Regions from separate parts of the Streptomyces sp. NPDC058534 genome, predicted to be linked through region 1. Evidence: riboswitches for the same ligand, from Rfam matches in the RefSeq annotation. Region 1 holds a riboswitch; each other region holds the start of a gene.

Region 1 (2,254 bases):
CCGCAGTTCGGCGTCCGGCGTCAGAGCGGCGACGTGCGTCAACTCCCGCCACTGCGGGCCGGTGAGACGGCCCAGCGGCACGTGCGCGCACAGGGCGTCCCCGAGGAGCCCGGGAGGAGGCCCGTCCGCGCGTGTGGTGGCCGGCCGCTCCTTGACGTGGCCGACTCCCGCCTCGGACAGACGGCGGTCCACCGCCCGCGTCAGGACATGGGCCGGTACGGCGAGTTCGTCCACCCGCCACACCCGCTCCCCGGACTCGCGGGCGACGTCGAGGAATGCCTCGGCCGCCAGCAGCGCCGCCCGGGACGCCTCGTCCGCGGCCACCCGCCAGGCCGCGTCCACCGAGTGCAGCGCGACCTGCGCCGCATCGCCGCCGGTCGCCCGCACGGTGACGTCGGCGCCGAGTCCGGCCACGTCCCCGCGGCCGTCGTCGAGCGCGAACAGGAACCGGCCCGACAGCTCCCGCGCCCGTTCGCTCGCGCACAACGCCGCGTCCAGGGCCGACAGCCACGGCCGTACGTCCCGCGGACCGTGCCCGTCGAGGCCGGACAGCGGCGAGGCGACGATGTTGCGCACCCGTTCGTGCCCCGGCGAGGGCAGCAGCCCGGCCGCGTCCAGCAGCCCGGCCAGCTCCCCGCCGCAGCCGTCGCGCAGCCCCCGCAGCTGCACGTTGCCCCGGGACGTCAGATGAAGCTCCCCGTCGCCCAGCCGCCGGGCGGCGTCGGCCAGCGCCTCGGCCTGAACGACGCCCAGGGCCCCGCCGGGTATCCGTACGCGGGCGAGGGCACCGTCGTCGGCGGCGTGCAGCCGCAGCGTCCCCGGGCAGGCGTCACCACGGTCCCGTGAGACCGCTGTGGCCTGGGAGGATATGGAAGGGAGTGCCGAGGACATGGCCGCGAGCATACCGACCGTCACACCGGTGGCACCTGCCGCCCTTCCCGGCGGGACCCTTACTATGCTCCTGGGTGGATCATCCGGTCCGCCCACCGCCAGACGGCGACAGGGGAGGAAGCCCGGTGTGAATCCGGCGCGGTCCCGCCACTGTGAGTCCGGCCACCCTGAGGGCCGGACGAGTCAGGAACTCCCGCCGTCTCTCACCGCCCGGGGCGCGGACCCCGAGGAAGGGCAGACGCCGCATGCCGCATTCTTCCGGGGAGCGTGCCTCGCACCCCAGCATCCTGCTCCTGTCGACGTCCGACACCGACCTGCTGAGCGCCCGCGCCGCCACCGGCCCGGTCGCCTACCGGTTCGCCAACCCCGCCCGGCTCCCGCTCGACGACCTGCCCGCCCTGCTGGACGGCGTCGGACTGGTCGTCGTACGCCTCCTCGGCGGACTGCGTGCCTGGCGTGAAGGTCTCGACCTGCTCCTCGCCGACGGCCGCCCCGTCGTGGTCCTCAGCGGCGAACAGGCCCCGGACGCCCAGCTGATGGAGGCCTCCACCGTCCCCGTCGGTCTCGCCGCCGAGGCCCACGCCTATCTCGCCCACGGCGGCCCGGCCAACCTGGAGCAGCTCGCCCGCTTCCTGTCCGACACCGTGCTGCTCACCGGCCACGGCTTCGACCCGCCGACGCCCGCCCCCACCTGGGGCCCGCTGGACCGCGCGCCGCGCCAGGACGCGGATGGCCCGACCGTGGCCGTGCTCTACTACCGCGCCCACCACATGAGCGGCAACACGGACTTCGTGCACGCCCTGTGCGACGCCGTCGAGAACGCCGGCGGGCGGCCGCTGCCCCGCTACGTGGCCTCCCTGCGCGCCCCCGAGCCCGAACTCATCGATGACCTGCGGGCGGCCGACGTGATCGTCACCACTGTCCTCGCGGCCGGCGGCACCAAGCCCGCCGAGGCGTCCGCCGGCGGTGACGACGAGTCCTGGGACGCCGGCGCGCTCACCACCCTCGACGTCCCCATCCTCCAGGCCCTGTGCCTGACCGGCTCCCGCGCCGACTGGGAGAGCAACGACGAGGGCGTCTCCCCGCTGGACGCCGCCAGCCAGATAGCCGTCCCCGAGTTCGACGGCCGCCTGATCACCGTGCCGTTCTCCTTCAAGGAGATCGACGCCGACGGCCTCCCCGCCTACGTCGCCGACCCCGAGCGCGCCGCCCGCGTCGCCGGCATCGCCGTACGCCACGCCCGCCTGCGGCACATCCCGGCCGCCGACAAGCGCCTCGCCCTGGTCCTCTCCGCCTACCCGACCAAGCACTCCCGCATCGGGAACGCCGTCGGCCTGGACACCCCCGCCAGCGCGGTGGCCCT
Region 2 (2,254 bases), on a different contig from region 1:
CAGCTCGGCCAGCGAGTCGAGCACCGTGCCGAGCAGCCGCTCCTGCCGCCCGCCGTGGTAGCCGCGGGCGGTCATCTCGCCGACCGGCCTGCCGAGCAGCACCACCTGGCTGCTGCGCTCACCGCCGGGCTTGAGCAGCACCGGGTTCATCAGCGCGGTCGGCTCCACCCGGCAGGCCTGCGCCTGCATGGCCTGCGCCCGCCCGATCTCCGCGCCCTCGCGCGTCACGAAGGAGTTGAGCGACATGTTCTGCGCCTTGAAGGGCGCGACCTTCACGCCCCGGCGCACCAGCCAGCGGCAGATCCCGGCCGTGACGACGCTCTTGCCGGCGTCGGAGGTGGTGCCGGCGACGAGGAGTCCACCGTTCATGACGTACGTCCCTTCCTGAGTGCCCCGCGCACCAGCAGCCGCGCGCCCGCGCACACGCCGAGCGCCAGCCAGCCCACGCGCCGGGAGAGCCGTACGGCCCGTTCGATGTCGCCGGAACCGGCCCGGACGGCGCGCCCCGCCGCCCCGTTGAGGACGGGCCGGTGCTCGACCCGCCCGCCGTAGGAGAGTGTCCCGCCGAGCCGCACCCCGAGGGCCCCCGCGAACGACGCCTCCACGGGGCCGGCGTTGGGGCTCGGATGCCGCCCGGCGTCCGCGCGCCAGGCCCGAACGGCGCCCCACGGATCGCCGCCGGCCACGGTGGTCAGGAGGGCGGTCAGGCGGGCGCCCGGCCAGCCCGCGAGGTCGTCGAGGCGGGCCGAGGCCCAGCCGTACCGCCGGTACCGGGGCGACTTGTGGCCGACCATGGCGTCCAGGGTGTTCACCGCCCGGAAGCCGAGCAGGCCCGGCACGCCGCCGACGGCACCCCACACCAGGGCGCCCACCACCGCGTCCGAGGTGTTCTCGGCGACCGACTCCACGACCGCCCGGGCGACACCGTCGGCGTCCAGCGCCTGCGGGTCCCGCCCGCACAGGTGCGGCAGCCGCGCCCGGGCCGCCTCGACGTCCCCGGCCTCCAGGGCCCGGCCGATGAGGAGGGCCTCGCGCGCCAGCGACGTACCGCCGACCACGGCCCAGGTGGCCGCGCCGGTCAGCGCGACCGAGGCGGCGGGGGAGCGGCCTACGGCGTGCGCGGCGGCCGAGCCGAGGGCGGTGGCGCCACCGGCGCACACCAGGGTGTGCACCGCGCCCCAGCCCCGGTGGTCACGCCACAGCACCCGTTCCACGGCACCGGCGGCGCGGCCGAACGCGGCGACCGGGTGTCCGCGGCGCGGGTCGCCGAGGAGGAGGTCACCGAGCAGGCCGGCGGCGGCGCCGTACGCGAAGACGCGTCCGGCACGCACGCCTTCAGCCGGTCACACGGGCAGGGGAGCACCTGGTACTGAACGTCGGTCGGCAGCCGGGCATCGCGTCGCGTCCTCACTCAGGGTGTCCACGCCCTGGTTCGAAGAGTCCGGCGGTGAGAGTTCCTGGCTACCGGGGTCTGCTCCCCGGTCACAGTGGCGGGACCGCGCCGGAATCGCACCGGGCTTCCTCTCCTGCCGCCGTAGATGGCCCCGGAAGTCCACCACGGCCCGAGAACACCCGTCAACCTGGCGTTGACCTGCGACGGGGGGGTGTGCGAAGCCCCACACACGGGTGGTGTGCGCCGGTACACGAAGAGGCGGGGCGCGCGACGGTCCGAGTCCGTCCCGCGCCCCGCCCCGGGGTGTGCGGTGGGTCAGGCGACGATCAGGTAGATCCCGTACGCCACCGCCGCCGCGCAGGCCGCGAAGCACGCGTACGCGCCGGTGACCGCGAAGGCAGCGGAGCCGCCCTCGGCGGTGGCCCGCTCCTGGCGGGAGAGTCCGACGATGCCGAGGGTGAACAGGCCCACCAGGGCCACGGTGGCCACGAGGCTGACGCCGAAGACGGAGCCCAGTGCTGCCCAGTCGATGCTCATGGGGGTTCGCTTCCTTCGTACCCGGGACGCGGGCTCAGACGGTGGTGGTGGCCGACGGGGTCTTGGCCTCGGACGGGTCGGCCGGGACACCGGCCGTCGGCTCCTCGGTCACGCCCGCCGGGGGCGGGGACACGGCGGCCATCGCCGTGGTGACCACACCGGCCGACTCGGGCTCGTGGGGGTCGACGACGTTGGTGTGGTCGACGACCTCGCGCCGGGAGAGCTTCCAGATGGCGGCGCTGGAGACCACCAGGAAGACCGCGACGACGGCCGTGCCCCAGTCGCCGAGGCGGCAGACCCACTCGGCGATCGCGGCGACCAGGG
Region 3 (2,254 bases), on a different contig from region 1:
CACGCCCCGACGACGGGAACGACCGGGTGACGGAGCGCCGGACCGTACAGACCCGTAACGCCTGGCGCACCGCCCGGCCCTGGGTCGTACGGGGCTGTGTCGCGGTGGCCGTGGTCGTGGCCTACTTCCTGCTCCCCCTCGACCATCTGGGCCCGCACCGGCCCGTGCTGAGCTGGGTGCTGTTCGCCCTGCTGCTGAGTGCCGTGGCCGCGCTGCTGCTCCGGCAGATCCACCACGTCCTGGTCGACCGCCCCGAGACCAGGCCCGGTGTGGTCATCACCCTGCTGATCATCCTGTCCGTGCACGTCTTCTCGGCCACGTACTACGCCCTCGCCAAGCAGCCCGGCGAGTTCACCGGCCTGCACACCCGCGTCGACGCGCTCTACTTCACGGTGGTCACGCTCGCCACGGTCGGGTACGGGGACATCACCCCGCGCGGGCAGTCGGCCCGGATCGTGACCCTGCTCCAGATCGTCTACAGCTTCGTCTTCCTCACGGCCGCCGCGACCGCGCTCAGCACGCGGGCGCGCGCCATGGTGGTCCGGCGCACGGAACGGGACCGGTCCGGCTGACGTTTCCGCAGCCCCGAGCCCTGTCCGCCCGGTCCCCGGCCGGGTCCGCGCGACAGGAGGCCCGCTTGTCACCACCCCCGTAGGAGCACTACTGTCGCCACGCCTTGGTGAACGGGAAATCCGGTGTGATGCCGGTGCGGCCCTCGCCACTGTGAATCGGGAAGTCCGGCTCCGGCCCCTTGTGGGCAGCCACTGGGTTCTAGGCCCTGTCGTCGGACTCCCGTCGTCCGCCCGGAGGGCGGGCCTCGCGGTGTCAGGTGCGTGCTCTCGGCGTGCCGGGCCCTGAGCCTCGTACTGGATGTACTTGGGTCAGGGCCCGGTGCGGCGAGAGTGCGTGCATGGCGCCGCGAGGCAGACGGGAGTCCGACGACAGGGCCTAACCCGGGAAGGCGTTGCTCGGACAGCGGTACCCGTCAGCCAGGAGACCGGCCAAGGCGCGTCGTCCATCCACGAGGTGCTGGAGAGGGTCTGCTGAGCCATGCACATAGCCGAGGGCTTTCTGCCACCGGCGCACGCGATCGCCTGGGGTGTCGCGTCCGCGCCGTTCGTCGTCCACGGAGTCCGGTCACTCACCCGTGAGGTCAGGGAGCACCCGGAGAGCACGCTGCTCCTCGGCGCCTCCGGTGCCTTCACGTTCGTCCTGTCGGCCCTGAAACTGCCCTCCGTCACCGGAAGCTGCTCCCATCCGACCGGCACCGGTCTGGGCGCCATCCTCTTCCGGCCGCCGATCATGGCGGTACTGGGCACCATCACCCTGCTCTTCCAGGCGCTGCTGCTCGCCCACGGCGGGCTGACCACGCTCGGCGCCAACGTCTTCTCCATGGCGATCGTCGGCCCCTGGGCCGGGTACGGCGTCTACCGGCTGCTGCGCCGCTGCGACGTGCCGCTGATGGTCGCCGTGTTCTTCGGGGCGTTCGTCGCCGACCTGTCCACCTACTGCGTGACCAGCGTCCAGCTGGCGCTGGCCTTCCCCGACCCGAGCAGCGGATTCGTCGGCGCGCTCGGCAAGTTCGGGTCCATCTTCGCCGTCACGCAGATCCCGCTCGCGGTCAGCGAGGGCCTGCTCACGGTGATCGTGATGCGGCTGCTGGTGCAGTCCAGCAAGGGTGAACTGACCCGGCTGGGCGTGCTGCTCACCAGGTCGGGCAAGACCACGTCCGACGAGCAGGAGGCGGTGGCCCGATGACCCGCAACGCGAAGATCAACGCCCTGTTGCTGCTCGCCGTGGCCGCGCTCGCGGTGCTGCCGCTGGTACTCGGGCTCGGCGACCACAAGGAGGAGCCGTTCGCCGGCGCGGACGCGGAGGCGGAGACGGCGATCACGGAGATCGAGCCGGACTACGAGCCGTGGTTCTCGCCACTGTACGAACCGCCGTCCGGGGAGATCGAGTCGGCGCTGTTCGCGGTGCAGGCCGCGCTCGGCGCGGGCGTGCTGGCGTACTACTTCGGTGTACGCCGGGGCCGGCGGCAGGGCGAGGAGCGGGCGGCGGCACTGCGGGATGCTCCCGAAGGGAACTGAGTGCTGCCGATCGACGCCGCGGCGCACAGCAGTCGGTGGCGCCGCCGCCATCCCGTGGACAAGGCCGTACTCGGACTGGGGCTGACCGTGCTCGCGATCTCGCTGCCGCCCTGGCCGGGCGCGGCGCTGGTGCTGGTGACGGCGCTTGCGGTGCTGCTCGGCCC

The links. A riboswitch is a leader RNA that binds a small molecule or an ion and turns the genes downstream of it on or off. The one in region 1 is predicted to bind cobalamin.
Region 2: another riboswitch for cobalamin. It lies ahead of ACFWR9_RS24445 (cobalamin biosynthesis protein); the one in region 1 lies ahead of cobN (cobaltochelatase subunit CobN).
Region 3: another riboswitch for cobalamin. It lies ahead of ACFWR9_RS14245 (energy-coupling factor ABC transporter permease); the one in region 1 lies ahead of cobN (cobaltochelatase subunit CobN).

Annotation. Positions count from the first base shown of each region.
Region 1 covers NZ_JBHXNW010000038.1:40,089-42,342, forward strand. The annotation lists gene cobG (precorrin-3B synthase) at 1-903, opposite strand, end outside; cobalamin riboswitch at 959-1,107, shown strand; gene cobN (cobaltochelatase subunit CobN) at 1,137-2,254, shown strand, end outside.
Region 2 covers NZ_JBHXNW010000041.1:54,263-56,516, reverse strand. The annotation lists gene ACFWR9_RS24450 (cobyric acid synthase) at 1-369, opposite strand, end outside; gene ACFWR9_RS24445 (cobalamin biosynthesis protein) at 366-1,331, opposite strand; cobalamin riboswitch at 1,431-1,573, opposite strand; gene ACFWR9_RS24440 (hypothetical protein) at 1,709-1,930, opposite strand; gene ACFWR9_RS24435 (anion permease) at 1,965-2,254, opposite strand, start outside.
Region 3 covers NZ_JBHXNW010000018.1:114,677-116,930, reverse strand. The annotation lists gene ACFWR9_RS14255 (chloride channel protein) at 1-30, shown strand, start outside; gene ACFWR9_RS14250 (potassium channel family protein) at 27-572, shown strand; cobalamin riboswitch at 661-1,021, shown strand; gene ACFWR9_RS14245 (energy-coupling factor ABC transporter permease) at 1,051-1,758, shown strand; gene ACFWR9_RS14240 (energy-coupling factor ABC transporter substrate-binding protein) at 1,755-2,090, shown strand; gene cbiQ (cobalt ECF transporter T component CbiQ) at 2,091-2,254, shown strand, end outside.